Kitasatospora sp. NBC_00315: one gene and its partner. The protein of the gene in region 2 binds, or shares a complex with, the protein of the main gene of each other region. Links are inferred from orthologs where the notes say so. Each region holds a gene or a part of one and is shown on either strand. Other genes may lie near its edges.

What was found.
Region 1: the proteins of dnaG (region 2) and dnaB are in contact, whole or in part, in a crystal structure (PDB 2R6A), measured with the Geobacillus stearothermophilus proteins. The link is inferred for Kitasatospora sp. NBC_00315 from one-to-one orthologs. Residues at the interface, in WP_049624496.1 of Geobacillus stearothermophilus: Lys456, Leu457, Leu458, Pro459, Ala460, Asn463, Ala464, Leu467, Leu535, Leu536, Ile537, Ala538, Gln544, Glu545, Asp548, Tyr549, His552; in WP_033016901.1 of Geobacillus stearothermophilus: Ser13, Glu15, Ala16, Gln18, Glu91, Leu92, Asp94, Ala95, Val96, Pro97, Thr98, Ala99, Ala100, Asn101, Tyr104, Tyr105, Ile108.

What each region holds. Positions count from the first base shown.
Region 1 is NZ_CP108025.1:4,159,482-4,173,800, reverse strand. The notes cover bases 6,478-9,334. They hold dnaB (replicative DNA helicase), read right to left. Parts: upstream 8,792-9,334; coding sequence 7,163-8,791; downstream 6,478-7,162. Other genes in these bases: OG823_RS16950 (MATE family efflux transporter), read left to right, coding at 9,248-9,334; OG823_RS16960 (hypothetical protein), read right to left, coding at 6,684-6,983; istB (IS21-like element helper ATPase IstB), read left to right, coding at 6,478-6,483. Outside these bases: OG823_RS16985 (MFS transporter), read right to left, coding at 252-1,577; istA (IS21 family transposase), read left to right, coding at 2,616-3,884; OG823_RS16975 (ATP-binding protein), read left to right, coding at 3,884-4,279; OG823_RS16970 (ISAzo13 family transposase), read left to right, coding at 4,286-5,971; more of istB, read left to right, coding at 5,968-6,477; more of OG823_RS16950, read left to right, coding at 9,335-10,603; rplI (50S ribosomal protein L9), read right to left, coding at 10,683-11,129; rpsR (30S ribosomal protein S18), read right to left, coding at 11,147-11,383; OG823_RS16935 (single-stranded DNA-binding protein), read right to left, coding at 11,461-12,078; rpsF (30S ribosomal protein S6), read right to left, coding at 12,183-12,473; OG823_RS16925 (hypothetical protein), read left to right, coding at 12,784-13,080; OG823_RS16920 (lipid II:glycine glycyltransferase FemX), read left to right, coding at 13,271-14,319. UniProt on the Escherichia coli protein: The main replicative DNA helicase, it participates in initiation and elongation during chromosome replication. Travels ahead of the DNA replisome, separating dsDNA into templates for DNA synthesis.
Region 2 is NZ_CP108025.1:5,730,492-5,744,880, forward strand. What follows is about bases 6,910-9,836. They hold dnaG (DNA primase), read left to right. Parts: upstream 6,910-7,376; coding sequence 7,377-9,296; downstream 9,297-9,836. Other genes in these bases: OG823_RS23895 (deoxyguanosinetriphosphate triphosphohydrolase), read left to right, coding at 6,910-7,335; OG823_RS23905 (RNA polymerase sigma factor), read left to right, coding at 9,504-9,836. Outside these bases: OG823_RS23865 (TetR/AcrR family transcriptional regulator), read right to left, coding at 1-298; OG823_RS23870 (MFS transporter), read left to right, coding at 384-1,598; OG823_RS23875 (nuclear transport factor 2 family protein), read left to right, coding at 1,595-2,095; OG823_RS23880 (molybdopterin oxidoreductase family protein), read right to left, coding at 2,267-4,342; OG823_RS23885 (sirohydrochlorin chelatase), read left to right, coding at 4,501-5,355; OG823_RS23890 (hypothetical protein), read left to right, coding at 5,471-5,839; more of OG823_RS23895, read left to right, coding at 6,019-6,909; more of OG823_RS23905, read left to right, coding at 9,837-10,640; OG823_RS23910 (glutamate decarboxylase), read right to left, coding at 10,737-12,140; OG823_RS23915 (FGGY family carbohydrate kinase), read right to left, coding at 12,243-13,676; OG823_RS23920 (hypothetical protein), read right to left, coding at 13,807-14,103. UniProt on the Escherichia coli protein: RNA polymerase that catalyzes the synthesis of short RNA molecules used as primers for DNA polymerase during DNA replication.

The DNA of each region.
Region 1 (14,319 bases), 1.6 Mb from region 2 along the record:
GCGAGCCGGGGCTCGGAGCGAACGGGAGCAGGGACAGGAACAGCTCGCACTCACCCGCTCGGGGGAGCCGGGCAGCCGACCGCCCTCCTCGGCGGGCAGCTCCGCGACGGCTCCGACGCACTCCCCCTCCTGGGCTTCACCGGCACCGTCGCCGGTCGGCCCGAGCACGGTCCGGTGCTCGGGCCGCGGCGTCCGGCGGAGTCCCGGCGGGCGCGACGGCCGCCCTCCGCACCGGCGGGCGCCTCCGCCGGTCAGGGGGCGGCGCCCGCCGAACCGGCCTCCGGCAGTGGCCGCTCGGCTGCCGCGCCGTCCGCGGTGAGAGAGTGCCGGCCGGACCAGGCCAGGACCGCCGCCGCGCTCAGGGCGAGCAGGGGGACGGTGAACCCGGCCCGCACGCCGCCCGGGCCGTCGACGAGGCGGCCGACCGCGGCGGCGGAGACGGCGATGCCCGCCGCGCTCGCGGAGTTCGTCCAGGTGAAGGCCTCGGTCAGGACGGACCGGTCCACGACCGACTCGACGAGCGTCGAGCAGACGACGATGCAGGGAGCGACGCCCGCACCGGGAAGCAACAGGGCGAGACCGAGCTGCCAGGGGGCGTCGGCCAGCAGCGGCAGCAGCGACGCGCAGGCCAGAAAGGTCAGAATGCGGGGCAGTTGGGCCGCGGCCTGGGTGTGCCGGCGCAGTCGCCCGTAGGCCAGACCGGCCGGCAGGCTCGCCGCGCTCATCAGTCCGTAGAGCAACCCGGCTGCCGCGGCGGCGTGGTGAACCTCGGCGAAGGCGCTCACCGAGACCTGCATCGAGCCGAAGAAGACGCCCAGCGCCAGACCGACCGCCAGCAGGGTGGCGAAGTTCCGGGTCAGCAGCGTCCCCCGGCGCCGGGTGGCCGGACGGTCCGGAGTGGAGGTCGCGGTGGGCCCCGGGGCCGTACCACGCAGGGCGGCGAAGGCGAGTCCGGCACCGACGACGAGCACCCCCGCCAGCACCGTGCCGGCGGCCGGATGCACCTGGGTCGCCGCCGGCACCGCGAGGGCGGGTCCGAGGAGGAAGGCCATGTCGTTGCTGATCGTTTCGAGTGCGAAAGCCGCGGTGAGCTCGGCCCTGCCGCGCAGCAGAGCCGACCAGCGCGCAGCGCAGAGCGCACCGAACTGCGGGACGGTCGCCCCGGCGGCGGCGCCGGCCGCCGTCAACGCCGTGACGGGCGCCCCCGTCAGGGCCAGCGCCACCAGCGCGGCGATCGCTCCGGCGTGGGCGTACAGGAGGGGGACCAGGACGCGCGATTGTCCGAGCCGGTCCATCAGACGGGCCGTCCGCGGGCCCGCCAGGGTCTCCGCCACGGCGAACGCGCCGGTGACCAGGCCGGCGGCCCCGAAGGACCCGGTCTCGGCATGGACCAGCCGGACGATGCCGAGACCAGCCATGGCGACCCCGAGCCGAGCGGGAGCCGCGGCCAGGAAGAAGGCGGCGGCCCCGGGAGTCAGCAGGGCCGAACGGTAGGAGGCGGTGCCCGGCCGGGCCGCTACGCGACGGCGAGCCAGCCGTGCGGCCCGGCCGGGATCCCGCGCGGTACGACGGAGCAAGTGCCGTGGTGTCACGGCGAACCTTCCGCTGCGCGGTGGGACGGTCCGGGAGCACGACGCCCTTCGTGGGCGCCGCCCCCGCCGCCAGGAGTCGTCCAGGTGACGCGGACGGGACCGGATCGAGGTCCGCGTCGGCGTCGGCTCCAGCGCCGGCAGAAACGTCTAGTGCTGTTGTCGAGGCAACCGGATCGACGAGCGGACCCGGCGGACAAAGACTTTAGCGGCGACGGCGGGCGAGGAGAAGGCCCCCCGTGCGTCGGCCCGTCCGACGCAGTGCCGTCCGACGCAGTGCATTCCGATGCAGTGCCGTCCGGCGCGGACCACCCGGCACGCCCGTCCCCGGCGCGGGGAACCCCGCTCGACGGGCCCTCGCGCAGCGGCCGGTGACGGTGTCCTTCCGACCGGGCTCGCAGCAGGCCTCTCAGTTCTGCAACCGATGTCAACCGGTATCAGGTGCATCTCGTGGCGTCCGCCGAGGCCCCGGGCCCCGACTGCTCCGGGTCGGTGTCAGCCGTGCACCGGTCTGAGACCCTGGGCGGCTGTAGGGTCTCGCGGCTCGTGTCGGAGACCACCGCTGTGACCTGCGGCTCTCAGGTCTGTCTCACCACAGTGGCGGAGGAAACGTCTACTTGATGGCGCTTGGGCCGGACGGAAGGCGGTTGCGGCAGGTTGTGATCGGCTCCGACGGTGGTGCGGTCAGGACAAGTGCCGAGGATTGGCCGTTCAACGCGCCTTTCGATCTTCGTGCTCCGCACTATGTGTCCATGGAGATCGTCCATGATGACTTCGAGGCTGCATGGCAGCGCGCTCGTCACGGGTCCGAAGCCTGATCAGCCGGAACATGCGTGGATGGAACGGGAGCGTGAAGAGGAAATGATCTGCGTCGCCTCTGCGGCGAGATGCTCCCGGAGCCAGTCAACCGGGAGCCGTGTCGGCAACGGGTGAAACGAGGACCACGAACGGCGGATCAAAAGCGGGCCGCTCTGCGATCTCTTGATCATCCTGACTTCAATGATCTGAGGTCAGGAGGAAGAGAGGGTGATTCGCGTGGAGGACTGGGCCGAGATTCGTCGGTTGCACCGGGCGGAGGGACTGTCCGCCCGGGCCGTGGCCCGGCAGCTGGGGATCTCCCGTGGCACCGTGTTGCGGGCGCTGGCCTCGGACCGGCCACCGAAGTACCAGCGGCCTCTGAAGGGCTCGGCAGTCGACGTGGTGGAGCCGGCGATCCGGGAGCTGCTGAAGCAGACGCCGACGATGCCGGTCACGGTGATCGCGGAGCGCATCGGCTGGGAGCGCGGGCTGACGATCCTGCGCGAGCGGGTCCGTGAGCTGCGGCCGGCCTACCTGCCCGTCGACCCGGTCTCGCGAACCGTCTACCGGCCCGGCGAGCTCGCGCAGTGCGACCTGTGGTTCCCGCCGGTGGACATCCCGCTCGGCTACGGCCAGGCCGGACGCCCACCGGTGCTGGTCATTGTCTCCGGCTACTCGCGGGTCATCACGGCCCGGATGCTGCCCTCCCGGCAGAGCGGCGACCTGATCGACGGCCACTGGCGCCTGCTCGCCGACGGCTGGCAGGCGGTCCCGAAGATGCTGGTCTGGGACAACGAGGCGGGCGTCGGCAAAGGCAGGCTGACCAGCGAGTTCGCCGCGTTCGCCGGACTGCTGGCGGTCAGGGTCCACCTCTGCCGGCCCCGCGACCCGGAGGCGAAGGGCCTGGTCGAGCGCGCCAACGGTTACCTGGAGACCAGCTTCCTGCCCGGCCGCACCTTCACCGGCCCCGACGACTTCAACAACCAGCTGGGCGCCTGGCTGCAGATCGCCAACCGCAGACAGCACCGCTCCATCGATGCCCGGCCCGTCGACCGCTGGGAGGCCGACCGGGCCGCGATGCTCACCGTCCCGCCCGTCGGCCCGCCCAACTGGTGGCGCTTCCACACCCGCATCGGCCGCGACCACTACATCCGCGTCGACACGAACGACTACTCCGTCCACCCCCGCGCCATCGGCAGGACGGTCATGGTCCGCACGGACACCGAGGAGATCACCGTGACCTGCGGCAACGACATCGTGGCCCGGCACACCCGCTGCTGGGCCAGACACCAGACCCTCACCGACCCCGAGCACGCCGCCGCGGCCGACATCATGCGCGGCGAGGTCATCCACCAGCACGCCGCCCGCGCCCACGCCGCCCGGGCCGCCCTGCTGGCCCCGGACAGCCTCGGCATCGAGGTCGAGCAACGCGAACTGGGCACCTACGACCGCATGTTCACCCTCATCGAGGGCGGCGCCGGCAAGGAGGACACCTGATGGCCCGCACCGCATCCCAGGCTTCACGCCCCACGACCGGCACCGCGAAGCCGGACGGACAGACATCCCGAACCGGCCGGCAGACCGCCGCCGACCTGGCCTTCCTCGCCCGCGCCATGAAGGCCCCAGCCCTGCTGGACGCCGCCGAACGCCTGGCGGAGCGCGCCCGCACCGAGTCGTGGACCCACACCGAGTACCTGGTCGCCTGCCTGCAGCGCGAGGTCTCCGCCCGCGACAGCCACGGCGGCGAGGGCCGCATCCGCGCCGCCCGCTTCCCCGCGGTCAAGACCATCGAGGAACTCGATGTCGCCCACCTGCGGGGCATGACGCGCCAACAACTCTCCCATGGACGCGCAGAGGAACAATCCGTTGCTTCCGTGATCCTGTCTCGTTGATGTGCTATGGGCATACCCGAGGGCACACATGAGTTGCTGACGGCGAAGTTCCAGGCGGTGCTTCCTCACCTGGACGAGCGCCAACGCCGGTTGGTGATGGCCGCGGAGGCGCGGTCGCTCGGCCACGGCGGGATCCGGGCGGTGGCCCGGGCTGCCGGGGTTCGCGAAGGCACGGTCTCGCGGGGCGTGTCCGAACTGGAAGGCGGCGAGCCGCCGTTGGGACGCGCGCGCCGTCCGGGCGGCGGACGCAAGCGTGTCGCCGATATGGATCCCGGCCTTCGTCCGGCGCTGCTCGCGCTGGTCGAGCCGGACCTGCGGGGCGATCCGACGTCGCCGCTGCGCTGGACGACCAAGTCGACCCGGCATCTGGCCGCGGAGCTGACCTTGCAGGGCCACCGCGTGGGCGCGGACACAGTCGGTGACTTGCTGCGGGAAGAGGGCTTCAGTCTGCAGGGCAACTCCCGGGTCCTGGAAGGAACTGACCACCCGGACCGCGACGCGCAGTTCCGCTACATCAACGACCAGGTCAAGGCTCACCAGGCGAGCGGGGACCCGGTGGTGTCGGTGGACGCGAAGAAGAAGGAGCAGGTCGGCCAGTACCACCAGGCGGGCCGGGAGTGGCAGCGCAGGGGCGAGCCCGTCAAAGTCCGGTCGCACGACTTCCTCGAGTACGGCGGTGCCGGCCAGGTCATCCCCTACGGGGTCTACGACCTGGCCATGAACACCGGATGGGTCAGCGTCGGCACCGACCACAGCACCGCGCAGTTCGCGGTCGCCTCGATTCGCCGCTGGTGGCAAGCCGTCGGCCAGGACACGTACCCGCACGCGCGCCGCCTGTTGATCACGGCGGACGCGGGCGGCTCCAACGGCTACCGCACCCGCGCATGGAAGGTCGAGCTCGCGCGACTGGCCAGCGACACCGGTCTGGAGATCACGGTGTGTCACTTCCCGCCGGGAACATCGAAGTGGAACCGGATCGAGCACCGCCTGTTCTCGCACATCACCATGACCTGGCGCGGCCGCCCGCTGACCAGCCACGAGGTCGTGGTGAACACCATCGCCGCCACCACCACGCGCACCGGGCTGAAGGTCCGGGCCGAGCTGGACAGCGGCTCCTACCCCATCGGCGTGCAGGTCAGCGACGCCCAACTGGACGCCCTGCCTCTTCGTAGCCACGACTGGCACGGCAACTGGAACTACACCCTGCTGCCGCAGGCGTTCGAGCAGGTCACGGCGCCTGCGGCGAAGCCCTTCGACCAGGCCAGCCAGGAGCATGCCTGGCTGTGCCACCCATCGGTCACCGGGATGCGGCCCGTCGAGTGGGCTGCGTTGGTCCGGGCGCTGGGCGCCCTGCACGAGGACCAACGCGAGGCGCGACTGCAGCGACGTCGGGGGCACGAGCGCAAGAAGTTGCCTGGTTCAGGCCGCCCTCCCACGCTCACCCTGGTCGACCGGGTCCTGGCGGTGCTCCTGCGCGACCGGCTCGGGATGACCCTGACCACGCTCGCCGAGCTCTTCCACGTCCGGTACGAGACCATCGGATTACGCATCCGTCAGGCCCGTGAACTCCTCGAACTCCTCGGCAAACAGCCACAACCCGCCCCCGCCCGGCTGACCACCGTCGCCGACCTCCGCGCACTCGTAGCGCGCAGCGATAACGCCGCCAATCAGGAGATCAAGATGGCGAGTTGATTATCTGCGCGTCCCATCTGGGAACATTGGACTTCATAGCGGCCAAGGAGAACGCCGTCTTTCTGGGTCCCCCGGGCACCGGCAAGACGCACCTGGCCACCGGCCTCGCCGTCCGGGCCTGCCAGGCCGGGCACCGCGTCGCCTTCGCCACCGCCACCCAGTGGGTCGACCGCCTCGCCGCCGCCCACCACACCGGCCGCCTTCAGGACGAACTCGTCAAGCTCAGCCGCTATTCGCTGATCGTGATCGACGAGGTCGGCTACATCCCCTTCGAGGCCGAGGCAGCGAACCTGTTCTTCCAGCTGATCTCGAACCGATACGAGAGGGCCAGCGTGATCGTCACCTCGAACAAGCCCTTCGGACGCTGGGGCGAGACCTTCGGCGACGAGACCGTCGCAGCCGCCATGATCGACCGACTCGTCCACCACGCCGAGGTCCACTCCCTCAAAGGCGAGTCCTACCGCATGCGCGGCCGCGAACTCGGCCGCACCCCGACCACCAACAACGACTGAACACGACCGCACAACGGCTCCCGATTGAACCGATCAGAACGGCCCGTTTTCAGCCGTTGCCGACAAGCCGCTGGCTGAAGCTGTACATGGCGGCTTCCTGGGCCAGGTCCAGGAGCTGAGCGGTGTCGACGGCTCGGACAGTGCGGGGAAGGCTCGGGGTCATGTCGCGATGATGCCAAGAAGTCCCCGGGGCCGAGAAGTCAGCTGGGCCGGGATGCGATCTGCCGACGGGCAGTCCCCCAGACTTCCTCGAACTCCTCGAAGGCGAGTTGTTCGGGTACGTGGCCTGCCCATTCCGAGACGGGCAGCTCGGCAGTGATCCCGAACCTGCTGATCTCATCGAGGCGACCAGCGTCGAAGGCCAGCTGCCACTCGGCAAGGGAGGCAGCTACGCCCGGAATCAGCTCAGGCCCTTCGAGTTCGACCTGCCGAATCACCCAGCCTTCGCCGTCCACCTCGAAGTAGAACCAGGTGTCTTCCTCGTCCCAATAGCAGCGCATCCATGTCGTCACCAGACCATGATGCCGAGCCAGACGCACCGCCCTCCTGCGCTTGTGTCGTGGCGGGGCGATGAACCCGGCCGATCATGCGAGTCTCAAGACCGGTGTCGCATCCGACTCTGACCCGACGTCCGTCCTGAGATTCCGACGTCAAATCCGAGACCCTACAGCGGCCGCCACTACTCCCGCGTCATGTCGACGAAGCGCGAGTAGTGGCCCTGGAAGGCCACGGTGATGGTGGCGGTGGGGCCGTTACGGTGCTTGGCGACGATCAGGTCGGCCTCGCCGGCGCGGGGGGACTCCTTCTCGTAGGCGTCCTCGCGGTGCAGCAGGATGACCATGTCGGCGTCCTGCTCGATCGAGCCCGACTCACGGAGGTCGGAGACCATCGGCTTCTTGTCGGTTCGCTGCTCGGGGCCACGGTTCAGCTGGGAGAGCGCGATGACCGGGACTTCGAGCTCCTTGGCCAGCAGCTTCAGGTTTCGCGACATGTCGGAGACCTCCTGCTGGCGGCTCTCCGCCCGCCGGGAGCCGCCGGACTGCATCAGCTGGAGGTAGTCGATGACGACCAGCTTGAGATCCTGGCGCTGCTTCAGGCGACGGCACTTGGCGCGGATCTCCATCATCGACAGGTTCGGCGAGTCGTCGATGTAGAGCGGGGCGCTGGTGACGTCGGGCATCCGGCGGGCGACCCGCGTCCAGTCGTCGTCGGTCATGTTGCCGGAGCGCATGTGGTGCAGGGCGACCCGGGCCTCCGCGGAGAGCAGGCGCATGGCGATCTCGTTGCGGCCCATTTCGAGCGAGAAGATCACGCTCGGCAGGCCGTTGGTGATCGAGCACGCCCGGGAGAAGTCCAGGGCGAGGGTCGACTTTCCCATCGCGGGACGGGCCGCGATCACGATCATCTGCCCGGGGTGCAGGCCGTTGGTGAGGGCGTCCAGGTCCGCGAAGCCGGTCGGGACGCCGGACATCTGGCCCTGCCGGGAGCCGATCGCCTCGATCTCGTCGAGGGCGCCCTCCATGATGTCGGCGAGCGGGGCGTAGTCCTCGCTGGTGCGCTGCTCGGTGACCGCGTAGATCTCCGCCTGGGCGGCGTTGACGATCTCGTCGACGTCTCCCTCGGCCGCGTAGCCCATGCCGGCGATCCGGGTGCCGGCCTCCACCAGGCGCCGCAGCACCGCCCGCTCGTGGACGATCTCCGCGTAGTACTCGGCGTTGGCGGCCGTCGGGACGGAGTTGACCAGGGTGTGCAGGTAGCCGGGGCCACCGACCCTGACCAGCTCGCCGCGCTTGGTGAGCTCGCTGGCCACGGTGATCGGGTCGGCCGGCTCGCCGCGCGCGTAGAGATCCAGGATCGCGCTGTGGACCAGCTCGTGGGCCGGGCGGTAGTAGTCCTGCGGCTTGAGGACCTCCACCACGTCGGCGATGGCGTCCTTGGAGAGCAGCATGCCGCCGAGGACGGACTGCTCGGCCGCGAGGTCCTGCGGGGGCACCCGCTCGAAGCCCTCCGCGGGCGAAGAGCGCTCGGGCTCGTCCTCGTCCCGCCTGCCCTTGCCTCCGCCGCGCTGGAAGCCGCCCTCGCGTCCCTTCCCGCCGCCGCCACCGCCACCGCCTGCGCCACCGCTGCCACCCCCGCTGCCACCCTGGCTCCCGCCCGTACGGGTGCGCGAGACCGGCAGCCGGTCCCCCGGCCCCTCGGGGAAGGCGCCGTCGGTGAACGGACCCGCCGCGAAGGCGTCGTCGGACGGCTGCCAGTCGTCCTCCGGCGGTGGCGGAGCGTCGTGGTCGTCGTACTGGGGGCCGGTCACGCGTGTTCCCCGATCAGCGATTGGTGCGAGTTGGAGCGGGCTTGCCGGTGGGCTCGGTGGAGCGGTCGTGCGCTCCTCTTTCTACGCCACCGGGCCGGTCGAACCGGACGGCGGGTGGTGGCGGGAGTGTCGGGTGAGCGACCCACGCTAAGGCTCCGGACGCCCTGGGGCCAAGGCGGTTATCCACAGGCCGTGTGGATGAAGGCCCCACTCCTGTGGAGAACTGCGCCAAACCTGTGGACACCCCTGTGGACAGGGCTGTGGATAACCACACCATCTGTCCACCGTCAACCTGCTGACCTGCATCTACTCCCTCCAATGGCTGTGCATGAGAAATACTTCACACGCGTGCCGAGGTCCCCGCTGCGCTACTCCGCATCCCGCCCGGATCCCCTGGGCCAGTAATGACCAGGATCACCTTGTGACCATTACCTGTGGATGAGTAGCCTGATCCCCATGACGCCCACCCCAGACCGCCTCCGCCCGGACCGGCGGCGGCACGACCGGCGGCGGCACGACCGCGAGATCCTCGCGCTCGCGGTCCCCGCCTTCGGCGCGCTCGTCGCCGAGCCGCTCTTCCTGCTGGCCGACTCCGCGATCGTCGGCCACCTGGGCACCGCCCAGCTGGCGGGCGTCGGCGTCGCCTCCGCCGTGCTCGCCACGGCAGCCGGCCTGTTCGTCTTCCTCGCCTACGCCACGACGGCCGCGGTCGCCCGCCGGATCGGCGCGGGCGACCGGCGGGCCGCCGTCCAACAGGGCATCGACGGCATCTGGCTGGCCCTGCTGCTGTCGCTCGGCGTGGTCGCGCTGGCCCTGCTGCTGGCACCCTGGGCGGTGTCCGCGCTGGGCGCCTCCCCGACGGCGGCGCCGTACGCCGTCACGTACCTGCGGATCAGCTCGCTGGGTCTGCCCGCGATGCTGGTGGTGATGGCCGCCACCGGCGTGCTGCGTGGATTCCAGGACACCCGTACGCCCCTGGTGGTCGCCGTCGCCGGCTTCACCGCCAACCTGGGGCTGAACCTCGCCCTGGTGTACGGCGCCGGCCTCGGCGTGGCCGGTTCGGCCTGGGGCACCGTGCTCGCCCAGAGCGCGATGGCCGTCGCGTACCTGGTCGTGGTGGTGCGCGGCGCCCGCCGGGAGGGCGCGGGCCTACGGCCCGACCTGCCCGGCATCCGCGCCTGCGCGCGGGCCGGCGGCCCCTTGATGGTCCGCACCCTGAGCCTGCGGGCCGTCCTCATGATCGCGACCGCGGTCGCGGCCCGGCTCGGCAACGACCAGATCGCGGCCCACCAGATCGCCATGACGCTCTGGAGCTTCCTGGCCTTCGCCCTGGACGCCATCGCGATCGCCGGCCAGGCCATCGTCGGACGCCACCTCGGCGCCGGGGACGTGCCGGGCACGAGGGCGGCCACCCGGCGGATGGTCGAGTGGGGCGTCGGCGCGGGCGTGCTCTTCGGGGTGCTGCTGGTGGTCGCCCGGCCGCTGTACATCCCGCTGTTCACCCCGGATCCGGCCGTCCAGGAACAGCTCGGCCAGGTGATGCTGCTGGTCGCGCTGACCCAGCCGGTGGCCGGGCCGGTGTTCGTCCTGGACGGTGTGCTGATGGGCGCCGGAGACGGCGGCTATCTCGCCCTGGCGATGCTCGGCACGTTGGTCGCGTTCGTCCCGGCGGCCCTCGCGGTACCGTCCCTGGGCCTCGGGCTGAGCGGCCTGTGGTGGGCGATGAACCTGTTCATGCTGGTCCGCGGCGCGTTCCTGTACGGACGGGCGCGCGGCGGCGACTGGCTGGTGACCGGCGCCGTCCGGGCCTGAGCGGGCCCGGCGGGCGAGGAACGACCGAGGGCCGGGCTCCGTGAACGGAGCCCGGCCCTCATGCCACTTCGGACGGAGATCAGGCAGCGACGACGGCGACGTCGAGGTTGGCCTGGACGTCGGAGTGCAGCTTGACCGAGACCTTGTGGGTGCCCACGGTCTTGATCGGCGAGGCGATCGCGACGGCGCGCTTGTCCACGACCGGGCCGCCGGCGGCCTTGACGGCCTCCACGACGTCGGCCTGGGTCACCGAGCCGAACAGGCGGCCGGCCTCGCCGGAGCGAACGGCCAGCTTGACCTGGAGGCCCTCCAGCTTGCCCTTGACCTCGTTGGCGGCCTCGAGCGTCTGGATGGCGTGAACCTTGCGGGCGCGACGGATGGCGTCGACGTCCTTCTGGCCGCCCTTGGTCCAGCGGATGGCGTAGCCACGCGGGACCAGGTAGTTGCGGGCGTAGCCGTCCTTGACCTCGACGACCTCGCCGGCGCCACCGAGACCCGGCACCTCGTGAGTGAGGATGATCTTCATTATTCGGTCACCCTCTCTTAGCGCGCGGTGCTGGTGTAGGGCAGCAGCGCCATCTCACGGCTGTTCTTCACGGCCGTGGCGACGTCGCGCTGGTGCTGGGTGCAGTTGCCGGTGACCCGGCGGGCGCGGATCTTCCCGCGGTCGGAGATGAACTTGCGGAGCAAGTTCGTGTCCTTGTAGTCAACGTAGTTGACCTTGTCCTTGCAGAAGACGCAAACCTTCTTCTTAGGCTTGCGAGCAGGCGGCTTCGCCATCGTGTGCTCCATTTGGGTTTCACGGACCGGGCCCGCGGGTCAACGCGGGTGACCGGACCGCACGAAATCTGTCAGCTCTAGAACGGGGGCTCTTCCGAGAAGCCGCCACCGGCCGGGGCGCCCCAGCTGCCGCCGCCGCCCTGGTTTCCACCAGTGGAAGGGGCACTGGACGCCCACGGGTCGTCGGACGGGCCGGACTGGCCGCCGCCGGAGTTTCCACCCCAGCCACCGCCGCCCTGCTGCCCGCCGCCGTACCCGCCGCCGCCCTGCTGGCCGCCGCCGAAGCCGCTGCCACCACCGGGGCCGCCGGAACCGCCCGGCGCACCGGACCGGTTGGCCCGGGTGACCTTGGCGGTCGCCGAGCGCAGGCTCGGGCCGACCTCGTCGACCTCGACCTCGAAGACCGTCCGCTTCTCGCCTTCCTTGGTCTCGTAAGACCGCTGGCGCAGTCGGCCCTGCACGATGACGCGCATGCCGCGCTGCAGCGACTCGGCCACGTTCTCCGCCGGCTGCCGCCAGACGTTGCACGTGAGGAAGAGGCTCTCGCCGTCCTTCCACTCGTTCGTCTGGCGGTCGAAGGTGCGGGGGGTGGACGCGATGCGGAACTTCGCGACCGCCGCACCCGACGGGGTGAAGCGCAGCTCGGGATCGTCGACGAGATTGCCGACGAGGGTGATGACGGTCTCGCCTGCCATGGTGGTGGTGACCTCTCGGTGGAGTCCGCGTTCAATGCTCGCCGTGTGTTTCACGTGAAACACACGACGCGAGTCACCCGACGCCCGGAGGCGTCAGAGGTGACTCAGTGGGTGTCCGGGCGCAGGACCTTGGTCCGGAGGACCGACTCGCTCAGGCTGAGCTGGCGGTCGAGCTCCTTGACGATCTCAGGCGTGGCCTTGAGGTCGATGACCGAGTAGATGCCCTCGGACTGCTTGTTGATCTCGTAGGCCAGACGGCGACGGCCCCAGGTGTCGACCTTCTCCACGTTGCCGCCACCGGTGCGGACGACGTTGAGGAAGTTCTCGATCAGGGGGGAGACAGCGCGCTCCTCGACCGACGGGTCGAGGATGACCATCAGCTCGTAGTGACGCATGGGTAACCCACCTCCTTTGGACTCAACGGCCACGGTCTCTCCGTGGCAGGAGGGTTGTGCAGCGTCGGCACCGGAGTAGTGACGACACCGGCTCACCGTAGCGGCCGGCTCCGACACTCGGCCCGCCCGAACCCGGAAGTGGGCACGAAGGGGCACAACTACACCAGTGCAGACCGCACAGCCTACCCGCACCCGGTCGGACGAACAAAACGCATAGGGGTTGTGATCCATGCCCCAACCGCCGCAATCTGGACGGAACGGCCGCGATGGACGCGACCGCCTGCTCGTTCCTCCTCAGGAGGTGGGATCCATGGCACTGTCCACGAACCGGTTCCCCGCGCTCACCCTCAACACCGACGGTCACCGGCACCCCCGCGAGAACACCCTGGTGGGCGTCACCGCCCTGCTCGGGGTCCTGGCCTTCACGACCTCGTTCTTCTACGACCTCCATCTGCTGACCGCGTTGGCCGGCCTCTTCGGCGTGATCGCCGGGATGTGGGGCCAGTTCATCTCGGTCACCACGGCCGAGCGGTTCGTGCTGGTCATCGCGACGGGCATGTCCGCATGGGGCTTCTACCTGGGCATCGCCCACGGCGGACTCTGGTGAGCCCCGCGCGCTGACGCGCCACCGCGGCCGCCGACGGCGGACCCCTCGGCGCCCCCGCCCCGTACTGTCCGAGCACAGGCCACCGGGACGGGGGCGTCGCACTGCCCGCCCCCGTGGCGGTCCGGCATCCGGACGATAGGGTCACAGCCAGACCCTGGGCAGCCAGCCCGACCAACAAGGAGCACCGAGCATGAGTCTGCGCCTGAGGACGATCACCCGCGAGGAGCACCTCGCCTTCATCCGCACCCGCGCCTCGGCGAGCCACATGCAGGTGCCCTCCTGGGGCGACGTGAAGGCGGAGTGGCGCACCGAGTCGATCGGCTGGATCGACGAGTCGGGCGCGATCGTCGGCGCCGGTCTGGTGCTGTACCGCCAGCTGCCCAAGATCAAGCGCTACCTGGCCTACCTGCCCGAGGGCCCGGTGATCGACTGGTTCGACCGCGACCTGGACCGCTGGCTGGAGCCGATGCTGGCGCACCTGAAGGCGCAGGGCGCGTTCTCGGTGAAGATGGGCCCGCCGGTGGTGATCCGGCGCTGGGACGCGCCGACCATCAAGGAGGCGATCGCCGCCAAGCAGGCCAAGCGCCTGCGCGACGTCGAGGCCGACTGGTACGAGGCCCGCGCCTTCGAGGTCGCCGACCGGCTGCGCAAGTCGGGCTGGCTGCAGGGCGACGACGGCGGCGCCGGCTTCGGCGACGTCCAGCCTCGGTACGTCTTCCAGGTGCCGCTGGCCAACCGCTCGCTGGACGACATCCAGAAGGGCTTCAACCAGCTCTGGCGGCGCAACATCAAGAAGGCCGAGAAGAGCGGCGTCGAGGTCGTCCAGGGCGGCTACGAGGAGCTGGCGGTCTTCCACCAGCTGTACCTGGTGACGGCCGAGCGCGACCGCTTCACGCCGCGTCCGCTCTCGTACTTCCAGCGGATGTGGAACGCGCTGACGGCCGAGGACCCGAACCGGATGCGGCTCTACATCGCCTACCACGAGGGCGAGCCGCTGGCCGCGACCACCATGCTGGTGGTCGGCGAGCACGTCTGGTACTCCTACGGCGCCTCGGCCAACCACAAGCGCGAGGTGAAGCCGTCCAACGCCATCCAGTGGCGGATGATGCGCGACTCGTACGCGCTCGGCGGGGGCGTCTACGACCTGCGGGGCATCAGTGACACCCTGGACGAGAACGACCACCTGTTCGGCCTGATCCAGTTCAAGGTCGGCACCGGCGGCCAGGCCGCCGAGTACCT
Region 2 (14,389 bases):
TGAGGGTGCCGATGACGCCCCGCTGGCCCTCGAAGGTGGCGGTCAGCAGGGCGGTCAGGTCGCCGCGGAGCGACCCGGTGTCGGGCGTGGGCAGGTGGTGGGTGGCGTACCCGGCGAGGGCGTCGAGCACCACTTCGCCCTTGCTGCGGTAGCGGCGGTAGACGGTCTGTTTGGAGACGCCGCTGAGCGCCGCGATGCCCTCCATGCTCAGGCCGCGGTAGCCGTGCTGCTCGGTCAGTTCGACGGCGGCCCGGCGGATGGCTTCGTCGACGGCGGGGTCACGGGGGCGTCCGGTCATGGCGCCCAGTCTAGGGCTTGACATACGGACCGTCTCGTATTGAAATATAAATACGCAACGGACCGTATTGGAATGGGGGATCCCGATGCGAACCACCCGGGCCCTGCCCGCACTCTCAGCCCTGTCCCTGGGGTACTTCACGCTCGGCACCGCCTCCCTGGCCGTCGTCGGCCTGGGCGGACCGATCGGCCACGACCTGCACACCGCTCCCGGCAGTGTCGGCGTCCTGGTCAGCGTCTTCGCGATCACCTTCGCGGTGGTCGCCCCGCTCGCCCCGGCCGTGCTCGGCCGCCTGGACCGTCGTACCGTGCTGCTGCTCGGACTCGCCCTGATGGCCGCCGGGGGAGTGCTCAGCGCCCTCGCCCCGTCCTACGCCGTACTGCTCGTGGCCCGGGTGCTGGCCGGGCTGGGCGGCGCGGTCTTCGGGCCCGCCTCCTCGGCGGTCGGCTCGCTGATCGTCCCCGAGGAGCACCGCTCGCGGGCGCTGGCCACCGTGTTCGCCGGCATGACGGTCGCCGCCGTCCTCGGTGTGCCGCTCTCCGCCTACCTGGGCGACGCGGTCGGCTGGCGCTGGACGCTGGCCGGGGTCGCCGGAGCCACCCTGCTGGCGCTCGCGCTGGTCGCGGCACTGGTGCCGCCCGTCCCGGCGGGAGAGGTGCCCACCGCCGCCGCGTACCGGCGGCTGCTGGCCACCCCGGGCGCCGCGGCGACCGTGCTGACCACCCTGCTCTACATGGCCGCCCAGTTCACCGTCTACGGCGTCGCCGGGGCCTACGTCGCCGCCCGGTTCGGGGCCTCCTCCGGAGCGGTCACCCTGGTGCTCTTCGCCTTCGGCGCGGTCGGTGTGCTCGGCAACGCCTCCGGTGCCAGGATGTCCGCCCGCCTGGGCGGGGCCGTGACGGTCACGCTGACCCAGATCGGCCTCGGCGCCGCCTTCCTGGGGCTGCTCGTGGCACCGCGCTCACTGCCCGCCGCGATCGCGCTCTTCGCCTTCTGGGCCTTCTTCAGCCAGCTCTACCAGGCGCCGCAGCAGGCCCGTCTGATCGCGCTCGGGCCCGGACAGCGCGGCCTGCTGCTGGCCCTCAACGCCTCGATGCTCTACATCGGCATCAGCCTGGGCAGCCTGCTGGCCGGTGCCTTCCTGCCGGTCCTCGGCGCCCGCCCGCTGCCCGCCCTCGGCCTGCTGCCGCTCGTCCTCGCCGGGCTGGCCCACCGGGCCTCCGTCCGCCGTACCCGCACCACCCCCACCACGCCGGCCCCGTTCGCGGCCGGCGCCACCCGAGAAGGAGTCACCCGATGACCAGCACCGCCAGCACCGCCACCGCTAGCACGGACACCACCGCCGGCACGGGCACCACCGCCGGCACGGGCACCACCGCCGGCACGGGCACCACCGCCGGCGCGGACACCACCGCGACGGCCGGTACCGCCGCCGCCCGGGGGCTCGTCCAGGACTACCTGGAGAAGGTCTGGAACCAGGGCCGCACCGACCTGGCCGACCGCTACCTCGCCGCCGACCTCCTGCAGCACAACCCCAACCTGGCCGACGGCCTCGCCCCGCTGACTGCCTTCGTCGACGGCCTGCGGGTGCAGCTCCCCGAGCTGCGCTTCGAACTGCGGCGGCTCGCCGCCGAGGGCGATCTGGTCTTCGCCCACTCGCACTTCACCGCCGCCCCCGGCGACCCGGGCCGCGCCGTCATCGACGTCTTCCGGATCGCGGACGGCCGGATCGCCGAGCACTGGGACCTCAACGAGGCGGTCCCGGAGAGCACCGCGAGCGGCCGCCCGATCGTCTGACCGGCTGTCGACGACAGCTGACAGCCGACAATCGTCAGCTGTCAGCTGTCAGCTGTCAGCTGTCAGTCGTCAGTCGTCAGTCGTCAGTCGCCGGAATCCGCTCCCGCCCGCCCCGCGGCCCGACCGCAGGGCGGGCGGGTGCATCCGGCGGCCCGAGCGGGCGACGGTGTCTCAGACGGGCTCCAGCCGGACCGCGCAGGCCTTGAACTCGGGCATCCGGGAGACCGGGTCCAGCGCCGGGTTGGTGTGGACGTTGGCGCTCCCCGCACCGCCCCAGTGGAACGGCATGAAGACGGTGTCGGGCCGGATCGCGGCGGTCAGCCGGGCGGGGGTGACGGTCCGTCCGCGCCGGCTCACCACCGCGACCTGGTCCCCGTCCCGCACACCCAGCCGCTCGGCGAGCAGCGGGTGCAGCTCGACGAAGGGGCCGGGGGCGGCGGCATTGAGGGCGTCCACCCTGCGGGTCTGCGCGCCGGACTGGTACTGGGCCAGCACCCGCCCGGTGGTCAGCCGTACCGGGTACTGCGCGTCCGGCTCTTCGGCGGCCGGCCGGTGCTGGACGGGGGTGAAGCGGGCCCGGCCGTCCGGGGTGGCGAAGCGGTCCAGGAAGAGCCGGGGGGTGCCGGGGTGCCCGGTGCCCGGGCACGGCCAGAACACGCCCTCCTCGGCCTCGATCCGCTCGTAGCTGATGCCCGCGTAGTCGGCGGCCCCGCCGGCCGAGGCACGGCGCAGCTCGTCGAAGACCTTCTCGGCGTCGGTCGGGAACCCCTCGCCGTGGCCGAGCCTGGCGGCCAGCGCGTGCAGCACCTCCAGGTCGCTGCGCACGCCCCCCGGCGCGTCGACGGCCTTGCGCCGCAGGACGACCCGGCCCTCCAGGTTGGTCATCGTCCCGGTCTCCTCGGCCCACTGGGTGACCGGGAGGACGACGTCGGCGATCGCGGCGGTCTCCGAGAGCACCACGTCGCTCACGGCGAGGAAGTCCAGCGCGCGCAACCGCTCGCCGACGTGCCCGGCGTGCGGTGCGGAGACGACCGGGTTGGAACCCATCAGCAGCAGCGACCGCACCTCCCCGCCGAGCGAGTCCAGCAGCTCGTACGCGCTGCGCCCGGGGCCGGGCAGGTCCCGGGGGTCGACGCCCCAGACGGCGGCCACGTGTGCGCGGGCCGCCGGGTCGTCCAGCTTGCGGTAGCCGGGCAGTTGGTCGGCCTTCTGGCCGTGCTCGCGCCCGCCCTGGCCGTTGCCCTGACCGGTGAGGCAGCCGTACCCGGCGTTCGGGCGGCCCGCGTTGCCGGTGGCCAGACAGAGGTTGATCCAGGCGCTGACCGTGTCGGTGCCCTTGGCCTGCTGCTCGGGGCCGCGCGCGGTGAGCACCATCGCCGTCGCCGCGTCGCAGAACAGCGCCGCGGCCTCGCGCAGCTGGGGCAGTGGTACGCCGGTGACCGCCTCGACGTGCTCCGGCCAGTGCGCCATCGCGGCGGCCCTGGTCTCCTCCCAGCCGGTGGTGCGCGCGGCGATGAACTCCTCGTCGGTGCGGCCGTCGGCGACCACCAGGTGCAGCAGGCCGAGCGCCAGCGCGAGGTCGGTGCCCGGCCGCGGGGCGAGGTGCAGGTCCGCCAGTTCGGCGGTGCGGGTGCGGCGCGGGTCGACGACGATCAGCGTGCCGCCGTTCTCCCGCAGTTCGCGCAGGTAGCGGACGAACGGGGGCATGGTCTCCGCCGGGTTGGCGCCGACCAGGATCACGCAGCCCGCCTGGGGGATGTCCGCCACCGGGAACGGCAGACCGCGGTCCAGGCCGAAGGCCCGTAGGCCGGCGGCCGCCGCCGAGGACATGCAGAACCGGCCGTTGTAGTCGATCGTCGAGGTGCGCAGCACCACCCGGGCGAACTTGCCCAGCAGGTACGCCTTCTCGTTGGTCAGCCCGCCGCCGCCGAACACCCCGACGGCGTCCCGCCCGTGCGCGGCCGCGGTGGCCGCCAGCCGGCCGGCGATCAGGTCCAGTGCCTCGTCCCACCCGGCCGGGCACAGCTCGCCGCCCCGCCGCACCAGCGGAGTGCTCAGCCGGGCGCCCGGAGCCAGCACGGCGGCGGCGTTCGTGCCCTTGCCGCACAGCGCGCCCCGGTTGACCGGGAAGCCGGGGCGCTCGACCACCGTGACCGGGACGGGACCCTCGGCGGCGCGCAGGCCCATGCCGCACTGCAGCGCGCAGTACGGGCAGTGCGTGTCGGTGGTGGCGGCGGCGATGCTCATGGCGCCACCCTGCTACGACGCTGTTTCGCCGCCACGACCCGGGCGTTACGACCGCCTCACACCGGACTCACCCCGGCAGGGCCCGGCTGTGAGGGCCGGGAAACCAGGATTGACCGCCGGGCAACGGCCGGGAAACAGCGACCGGCGACGCTGGTGGCATGACGCCGCCCACCTGGACCTCCAGCTCCTCGGACCTCCTCGACGAGATCTCCCAGCAGTTCGCCTCCCGGTCGGCTGCGCCCTGGTCCGGCCGCCCCGCCACCCGGCCGCCCCGCGTGCTGCACTCGGCCCGCCGCCCGGCGCTGGTGCTGGTGGCGCACGGCTCGCGGGATCCGGCGGCCCTCGCCGAGATCCGCCGGCTGTCGGCCGGCCTGCAGGCCGCCCGCCCGGAACTGGACATCCGCCTGGCCCACCTCGGGCTCAACGCCCCGCTGCTGCCCGACGTCCTGGCGGAGCTGGCCGGCCCGGTCGTGCTGGTGCCGCTGCTGCTCGGCCGCGGCTACCACGCCAAGGTCGACCTGCCCGCCCTGCTGGCGGCGGCGCCGCAGGTCAGCGGCGTGATCACGGCTCCGCTCGGGCCGGATCCGCTGCTCACCGAGGTGCTGGCCGAACGCCTGGCCGAGGCCGGCTGGGCTGATCCGGGCACCGTACGGGAGCGCCACCGGCACGGCCGGGACGCCGTGGTGCTGGCCGCCTCCGGCTCACGGGACCCGGATGCCGCCGCCGACACCGAGGCCCAGGCCCGGCTGCTCGCCGCGCGGCTGCACGTGCCCGTGCTGCCCGGCTACGTCGCGGCGGGCGGTCCCAGCGTCGCCGAGGCCGTCGCCCGCCTCAAGGCCCGGGGCTACCGACGGATCGCGGTCGCCGGGTACTTCACCGCCCCGGGCGACTTCGCCCGGCTGGCCGCCGCGGCCGGGGACTGGCTGACCGGTGCGCCGCTCGGCGCCCACCCGCTGATGGCCCGGCTGGTCCTGGCCCGGTACGAGCAGGTCCGCCTGCGCGTGGCGGCCTGAGCGGCGCGGCCCGAACGGCCCGAACGGCCCGAACGGCTTGTGCAGCCTGTGTGGCCTGTGTGGCCGGAGCCCGGCAGCCCTGGTGGGCCGGGGCGCCCTGTGGGATCGTTTCGCCGTGAACTCCACTGCCGCACAAGGAAAGAAGCCGGTCCGTACCCCTGACGTGCTCCGCTTCGCCGTCGAGCTGATCGCCTGGATCGCCACGCCGTGGGCGCTGGCACCGCACTCGGTGCTGCTCGCCGTGCTGTCGGTGGTCGTCCTGATCGGCCTGCCGACGCTCTTCTCCACCCCGGGCGACAAGCAGCAGGTGCTGGTGCCCGTCCCGGGCGCGGTCACCGTCGCCCTGGTGCTGCTCCAGCTGGCCGCCGCCGTGATCTCCTCCTGGGTCGCCTGGCCGGCGCCGGCCGCGATCCTCGTCGCCGTCCTCGCGGTGGCCTGCGCGGTGGCCGAACTGCCCCGCTGGCGCGGTCTGCTGGCCGGCTGAGCGCGGAACCCGGGCGGTCCGGTCCGGGCGGTCCGGGTGGTCCGGTCCGGGCGCGCGGCCGGGTCTCGGTAGTCCGCAGCCGGCCGGGCGCCGCCCGGCCAGGATTCGCGCCCCGTTCCACGCCCCGTCACGCGCGGCACACCCCCGGTGTCGGAGCACCGGCGTACCGTGGCGTTCATATGGATGACACCGCGTACCGCACCACCGTCCCGAACCCGCCGTCCCCCTACGACGGGGCCGCCGAGGCCCGCTGGGTGCCCGAGCCCGACAAGCGCCCCGGCCGCACCGCCTTCCAGCGCGACCGCGCCCGCGTGCTGCACTCCGCCGCGCTGCGCCGTCTGGCCGGGACGACCCAGGTGGTCGCCCCGATGCGCGCCGACTTCCCCCGGACCAGGCTGACGCACTCGCTGGAGTGCGCCCAGGTCGGCCGCGAGCTCGGCGCGGCGCTCGGCTGCGACCCCGATCTGGTGGAGGCCGGCTGCCTGGCGCACGACATCGGCCACCCGCCGTTCGGCCACACCGGCGAGGAGGCGCTCGACCAGGCCGCCGAGTCCTGCGGCGGTTTCGAGGGAAACGCCCAGTCGCTGCGGATCCTGACCAGGCTGGAGCCCAAGCGCTTCGCCCCGTTCGACGAGACCCCCGCCCGGCTCGCACCCTGGCCGGGCCGCAGCGTCGGCCTCAACCTCAGCCGGGCCGCGCTGGACGCCGCCACCAAGTACCCCTGGGTGCGCGGCCGCAACCCGGCCGATCCGGCCTCCGGCAAGTACGGCGTCTACGCGGACGACCTGCCGGTGTTCCGCTGGCTGCGGGCCGGCTCGCCGACCGGCCGCAAGTGCTTCGAGGCCACCGTCATGGACTGGTCGGACGACGTCGCCTACTCCACCCACGACGTCGAGGACGGTCTGCAGGCCGGCCACATCGACCCGCGGGCGCTGCGCTCCCCGGTCGAGCGCGCCGAACTGTTCAAGGTCGCCGAGCGGTACGCCCCCGACGCCGCCCCCGAGGAGCTCTCGGCGGCGCTGGACCGGCTGCACGCCCAGCTCTGGTGGCCGAGGGAGTACGACGGCTCGGCCCGCGCCCGGGCCGGCCTCAAGGACCTCACCAGCCAGCTGATCGGGCGCTTCTGCCTGGCCGCCGAGCAGGCCACCCGGGCCCGCTACGGCCCGGGCCGGCTCACCCGCTACGCCGCCGAGCTGGTCGTGCCGCGCGACGTGCGGCTGGAGTGCGCGGTGCTCAAGGCGGTGGCCGTCCGGTACGTGATGCAGCGCGACGAGCAGGCGCAGCTGCGCACCCGCCAGCGGATCGTGATCGCCGAGCTGGCCGAGGAGCTGATCCGGCGGGCACCGGACGGCCTGGACGTGGTCTTCGCGGCGCTCCACCAGGAGGCCGAGGACGACCGGGGGGCGCTGCGCGCGGTGATCGACCAGATCGCCACCCTCACCGACGCGTCCGCCCTCGCCCTGCACGCCCGCCTGCTCGGCGCAGCTCACACCTGAGCGGACCCGGAAACGGGTCGCCGGGGCCGTAGACTTCCACAGTGGCCGGGCGGATCAGGGACGAAGACGTGCAGGCGGTGCGCAGCGCGCTGCCCATCGACGTGGTGGTCGGCGACTACGTCCAGCTGACCAACGGCGGCGGGGGCGAGTACAAGGGCGTCTGCCCGTTCCACGACGAGAAGTCGGCGTCGTTCTACGTCAACCCCGCCAAGGGCGTCTTCCACTGCTTCGGCTGCCAGGAGAACGGCGACACCATCGCCTTCCTGATGAAGATCGAGCACTTCACCTTCGCCGAGGCCGTCGAGCGGATGGCCGCCCAGGCCAACATCACCCTGCGCTACGAGGAGGGCGGCTACAACCCCCGCCACCAGCAGGGCGAGCGGACCAGGCTGGTCGAGGCGCACAAGGTGGCCGCCGCGTTCTTCCAGGAGCAGCTGCAGTCGCCGGAGGCCGAGATCGGCCGCGTCTTCCTGGCCGAGCGCGGTTTCGACGCCGAGGCCGCCCGGCACTTCGGCGTCGGCTACGCGCCGGCCGGCTGGGAGCACCTGGTGCGCTACCTGCGCGGCAAGGGCTTCAGCGACAAGGAGATCCTGCTCGGCGGCCTGGCCTCGCAGGGCCAGCGCGGCGGACTGATCGACCGATTCCGCGGCCGGCTGGTCTGGCCGATCCGGGACACCGGCGGCGAGGTGATCGGCTTCGGCGCCCGACGGCTGCGCGAGGACGACAACGGGCCGAAGTACCTCAACACCCCCGAGACGCCGATCTACAAGAAGTCGAACGTCCTGTACGGCATCGACCTGGCCAAGAAGGAGATCGCCAAGTCGGGTCGGGCGGTGGTGGTCGAGGGCTACACCGACGTGATGGCCTGCCACCTCGCCGGGGTCACCTCGGCGGTGGCGACCTGCGGCACGGCGTTCGCCGAGGACCACATCAAGATCATCCGCCGGCTGCTGATGGACACCTCCCAGTACCGGGGCGAGACCGTCTTCACCTTCGACGGCGACGCCGCCGGCCAGAAGGCCGCCCTGCGCGCCTTCGAGGACGACCAGAAGTTCGCCGCCCGCACCTCCATCGCGGTCACCCCCGGTGGCATGGACCCGTGCGAGCTGCGCCTGGCCCAGGGCGACGAGGCGGTTCGCACGCTGATCGACAACCCCGTCCCGCTCTTCGAGTTCGCGCTCAACTCGGCGGTCGCCCGGCACCGGGTCGACACCGCCGAGGGCCGGGCCGCCGCGCTCCAGGAGGCGGCCCCGATCGTCGCCAAGATCAAGGACCGCTCGATCCAGCACGAGTATGCCGTCCAGCTGGCCGGCATGCTGGGCATCCTGGACGAGCAGTTCGTCGTCCGCCGGGTCGGCCAGCTCGCCCGCTGGGACCGCGACAACAAGCAGCAGCAGAACAGCCGCGGCAACGACCGCCAGTTCCGCCGCCCCGACGGTCCGCAGCAGCCGGCCCAGCCCGCCCGCCCGGCCTACCGGCTGAACCCGCGCGACCCGGCCCAGTTCGTCGAGCGCGAGCTGCTCAAGCTCGCCCTGCAGTACCCGGCGCTGGTCAGCCCGACCTTCGACAACTACGGCGAGGACGAGTTCCCCACCCCGCCGTACACCGCCGTGCGCCGCGCGATCGGCCAGGCCGGCGGCGCCGCGTACGGGGCGACCCTGGCGGACTTCACCAAGCACGTCCGCGAGACCGCCCCCGACGACCAGGTGCGCTCCCTGGTGACCGAGCTGATCGTCGAGCCGGTGCGCACCCGGCGCAAGGTCGACGAGATCTACGCGGGGGAGTTCCTGGTCAAGCTGCGCCTCCAGGCGGTGGAGCGCCGGGTCGCCGAGGTCCGCGCCCAGCTCCAGCGGCTGGGCAACCGGGCCGCCCCCGAGGACCTGCACGCGGTGCAGACCGAGCTCTGGCAGCTCCAGCAGTACGGTCAGCAGCTGCGCAGCCGGGGCTCCGCCGCCCTGTAGGCCCCGCCGGGCCCGTCCCGGGCGCTCGCCGGGCCTTGCGCGACCGGCCGGGCCTCGTCGGCCCCCGCAGGGCCCGTCCCGGGCTTCTCCCGCGCCGGAGAAAGTACGCGCACGAGTCTCGGCCGGAGGGTGTGCCGTACCCCACACTGGAGGGCGTCCCACCTCCGACAGCGCGGGTCCGCCAGAGTCGCGCACGGCCCCGAGGGGATGCCCGTGGAGCTCGCCGCGCCAGCCGGTCCTACGCCCGCCCGGACCCCCGACACCCCCGCCGACACCGACTTCACCGACCCCCTCGCCGACACCGACTTACCCGGGGGCCCCGAGGGGACGCCCGAGGACTCGGACGCGCTCGACGGCCCCGAGGCCGCCGAGCCGCCGGAGCCGGCCGAGGAGGACGAGGGCGCCCCGGCGGCCCTCCCGGGCGTCGCCACCGGGCCGTCCGCCGACCTGTTCCGCCAGTACCTGCGCGAGATCGGCCGGGTCCGCCTGCTGACCGCCGCGGAGGAGGTCGAACTCGCCCGCGAGGTCGAGGCCGGGGTGTTCGCCGAGGAGCACCTCGACCGCAACCCGGAGCCGGACGAGCGGCTCGCCGCCGACCTCGACCGCCTGGTGGTGATCGGCCGGATCGCCAAACGGCGGCTGATCGAGGCCAACCTGCGGCTGGTGGTCTCGGTGGCCAAGCGCTACATCGGACGCGGCCTCACCATGCTGGACCTCGTCCAGGAGGGCAACGTGGGGCTGATCCGGGCGGTGGAGAAGTTCGACTACACCCGCGGATACAAGTTCTCCACGTACGCCACCTGGTGGATCCGGCAGGCGATGAGCCGGGCGCTGGCCGACCAGGCCCGCACCATCCGGGTCCCGGTGCACGTCGTCGAACTGATCAACCGGGTCGTACGGATCCAGCGGGCGCTGCTCCAGGAGCGCGGCGCCGAGCCCGGGCCGGCCGAGATAGCCGCCGTCCTGCAGCTCCCGGAGACCCGGATCCGGGAGGTGCTGCGTCTCGCCCAGGAGCCCATCTCGCTGCACACCCCGGTGGGCGAGGAGGAGGACGTCGCGTTCGGGGACCTCATCGAGGACGCCGACGCCGCCTCACCCGTCGAGTCGGCCTCGTTCCTGCTGCTGCGCCGGCACCTGGAGGCCGTGCTGGACACCCTGGGCGAGCGCGAGCGACAGGTCGTGCAGCTCCGGTACGGCCTGGACGACGGTCGGCCCCGCACCCTGGAGGAGATCGGCCACGTCTTCGGGGTCACCCGCGAGCGGATCCGCCAGATCGAGTCGAAGACGCTGGCCAAGCTGCGCGACCACGCCTTCGCGGAGCAGCTCCGCGGCTACCTGGACTGACCGGGCCCGTCGGCATCGACCGGCTGCTTCCCGGCTCCGGCCCGGTCCGCCTCCGCCCGGCACGGCCCTCGTCGCGATCCCGCGCGCGGGGCCCGCTCAGTGGTGGAAGGCGGTCCTGGCGGGCATCCCGAATTCCTTCAGGGGGCCGGGCTGGTTGCGGAGCTCGGGAAGCAGCCGGTCGATGTCGGCGAGCAACAGCTCGGCCAGGTCGCGGGAGAAGCCGTTGCGGCACACCACTCGCAGCACCGCGAGGTCGGTGCGGTTCTCGGGGAAGGTGTACGCGGGCACCTGCCAGCCCCGTTCGCGCAGCCGGCGGGAGACGTCGAAGACGTCGAACGGGACGTCCCCGGTGGTGGTGAAGGCGAAGACCGGCAGCTCGTCCCCCCGCGTGATCAGCCGGAAGCAGCCGCGCGCCTCGACGGCGTCCGCCAGGTACCGCGCCACGTCCCGGCAGGACTGCTGGACCGCCCGGTAGCCGTCGTGGCCGAGCCGCAGGAAGGTGTAGTACTGGGCGACCACCTCGGCGCCGGGGCGGGAGAAGTTCAGCGCGAACGTGGGCATCTCGCCGCCCAGGTAGTTCACCCGGAACACCAGCTCCTCGGGCAGGGCCAGGTGGTCGCGCCAGAGCGCCCACCCGACGCCCGGGTAGACCAGCCCGTACTTGTGGCCGGAGGTGTTGATCGAGGACACCCGCGGCAGCCGGAAGTCCCAGACCAGCTCCGGGTCGATGAACGGCGCGACCATCGCGCCGGAGGCGCCGTCCACGTGCACGGGGACGTCCAGGCCGGTGCGCTGCTGGAGGTCGTCGAGCGCCGCGCAGATCTCCGCGACCGGCTCGTAGCTGCCGTCGAACGTGGAGCCGAGGATGGCGACCACGCCGATGGTGTCCTCGTCGCAGAGCGCCGGCGCCTGCTCGGCGCCCAGGTGGAAGCGCTCGCCCTCCATCGGGGCGGTGCGGGCCTCGACCTCCCAGAAGTTGCAGAACTTCTCCCAGCAGACCTGGACGTTGACCCCCATCACCAGGTTCGGCCGGGCCCCGGCGGCGTACCGCTCCGGGTTGCGGCGCATCCAGCGGCGCTTGAGGGCCATGCCCGCCAGCATGCAGGCCTCGCTGGAGCCGGTGGTGGAGCAGCCGACCGCGCCGGCCGGGTCGGGAGCGTGCCAGAGGTCGGCCAGGATCGCCACGCAGCGCCGCTCCAGTTCGGCGGTCTGCGGGTACTCGTCCTTGTCGATCATGTTCTTGTCGGCGCACTCGGCCATCAGCCTGGTCGCCTGCACCTCCATCGAGGTGGTGACGAAGGTGGCCAGGTTGAGCTTGGCGTTGCCGTCGAGCATCAGTTCGTCGTGGATCAGCTGGTACGCGCTGTCCGCCGGCACCGGCCCCTGCGCGAGCCGGTGCACCGGCGGTGCCAGCTCCATCGACCCCAGCGGATCGGCCGTGCCGATGAACGGGCTCACCGTCAGCCGCCGGTCGTCGTCGACTCCCTTGTGCAGCGCCATGTGAGGTGTCGCCCTTCGGTCCGGTGGCCGCGTCCCGATCCACGCTGCCACCGGTCCGCAGGGGCCGCATCTTCCGCGACGGCCGGGCGGGCGACGCCGGACTCAGCCCGAGGTCTCCGGGTGGATCTGCTCGCGGGCGGCCGCGTACTGCCCGCGCACCGCCGAGCCGACCGGCAGGTCCTGCTCCTGGTCGGGGGTGGTGGTCACGGCGTCCGGCAGCTCCCACTGCGGGGGCTCGGCGCTCCCGGCCAGCGCCCACGCGGCCTGCCGGGCGGCGCCCCGGGCCGCGTGGTCGCCCGGGGCGGGGACGACGACGGGGACGCCGAAGAGCTGCGGGGCGATCTGCCGGACGGCGGGCAGCCGACCGGCCGCGCCGAGCAGGAACACCCGGCGGACCCCGACGCCCTTGGCCCGCAGGACGTCCAGCGCGTCCGCGATGTTGCAGAGCATGCCCTCGACCGCGGCCCGCGCCAGGTGCTGGGGCGTCATCGACTCGGCCCGCAGACCGGTCAGCGTGCCCGCCGCGTGGGGCAGTTGCGGCGTCCGCTCGCCGTCCAGGTACGGCAGCAGCACCACCCCGTACGCGCCGGGCGAGGACTGCAGGGCCAGCTCGCTGAGCCCCTCCAGATCCTGGCCGAGCATCGCGGCGGTGGAGCGCAGCACCTGGGCGGCGTTGAGCGTGCCGACCATCGGCAGGTGGTGGCCGGTGGCGTCGGCGAAGGAGGAGACGATGCCGGAGGCGTCCACCACCGCGCGGTCGTGGACCGCGAAGATCGTGCCGTTGCCGCCGATCGACACCACCGCGTCGCCGGGGCCGAGACCCAGGCCCAGCGCCGCCGCCATGTTGTCGCCGGTGCCGGCCGAGATCAGCAGGCCCTCGGGGGTGTGACCGGCCGGCTCGGCGGGGCCGAGGACGTCCGGCAGACGCAGTTCGTGGCCGAGCGCGAGCTTGACGAGATCCTGGCGGTACTCGCCGGTGATCGGCGACCAGTAGCCGGTGCCGGAGGCGTCGCCCCGGTCGGTGGTACGCCGCTGCGGGTGGCCGAGCAGCTGCCAGACCAGCCAGTCGTGCGGCAGCAGCACCTCGGCGACCCGGCGCGCCGCGGCGGGTTCGAACTCGGCCAGCCAGCGGAGCTTGGCGATGGTGTAGGTGGAGGCCGGGACGGCCCCGATGGCCCGGGTCCAGGCGGCGGGGCCGCCCAGGGCGTCCACCAGAGCGGCGGCGGCGCCGGAGGCGCGGGGGTCGTTCCACAGAATGGCGGGGCGCACCAGGACGCCGCCCGCGTCCAGGCCGATCATGCCGTGCTGCTGCGCGCAGACGCCGATCGCCCGGACCCCTTCCAGCAGGCCCCCGGCGGCGGCCTCGCCGAGCGAGTGCAGCCAGAGCTGCGGATCGGTCTCGGTGGCCCGGGCGTCCGGCCCCTCGGGGGCGGGGTGCGGGGCCTTGCCCGCGCGCAGCACGGCTCCGGTGTCGGCGTCGCACGCGACGATCCTGGTGCGGTTGGTCGAACTGTCTATCCCCGCGACGATGGCCATGTCGAGATCATCCCTCAGCGTGCGCCCGGACGCGGCCGGGCGGCGCAAGTGTTGCCCACTCGGTACCGGGCGGTAAGGTCCGCCCCGCCCCGGCCCGGAGGGCCGGCGCCGGGCCCGGTGCCCGCGTCACTCACGGGCGGAACGTCCCCCAACTGTCGTCCTCCAGCTGCTGGCGGTGGTTGAAGTACGGCACCCGGTCGGTCAGCGAGTTCGGCAGCCGGTCGCCGACCTTGTCCGCCACGGCCCCCGCCGCCTTGCCGGCCGCGGCGCCGGCCTGGTGTTTGGCCTTGTCGGCGGCGCTCTGCACCTTGGGGTTCTGCGCCACCCGCCGGGTGGCGCTCGCGATCTGCTCGTACCGCTGCCGGCCGGCCTTGGTGCCAAGGACGTACCCGGCCGCGAGCCCCACGACGAAACTCAGCTTCCACATACTCGTTCCTACCCTTCCTCGCGAACTGTGCCGCAGTGCCCTACCCGCCGTTCGCGGGGGCGAATCGTCCGTGTCCTCAGCATCCCCGGCGCGCGGGCCGCCCGCGCGCCGGGCGCGCCGGGCGGGGGCCCCGGGCCGGTACGCGGAAAGCGATTGGCGGACCACCCCCCTGAGTGCGCTAATGTATGACCCGCAGCGAGCGCCGACGGACCGGGACGACCGGAACGGCGGCGGACAGCTCAATCCCGCATAGCTCAATTGGCAGAGCAGCCGGCTGTTAACCGGC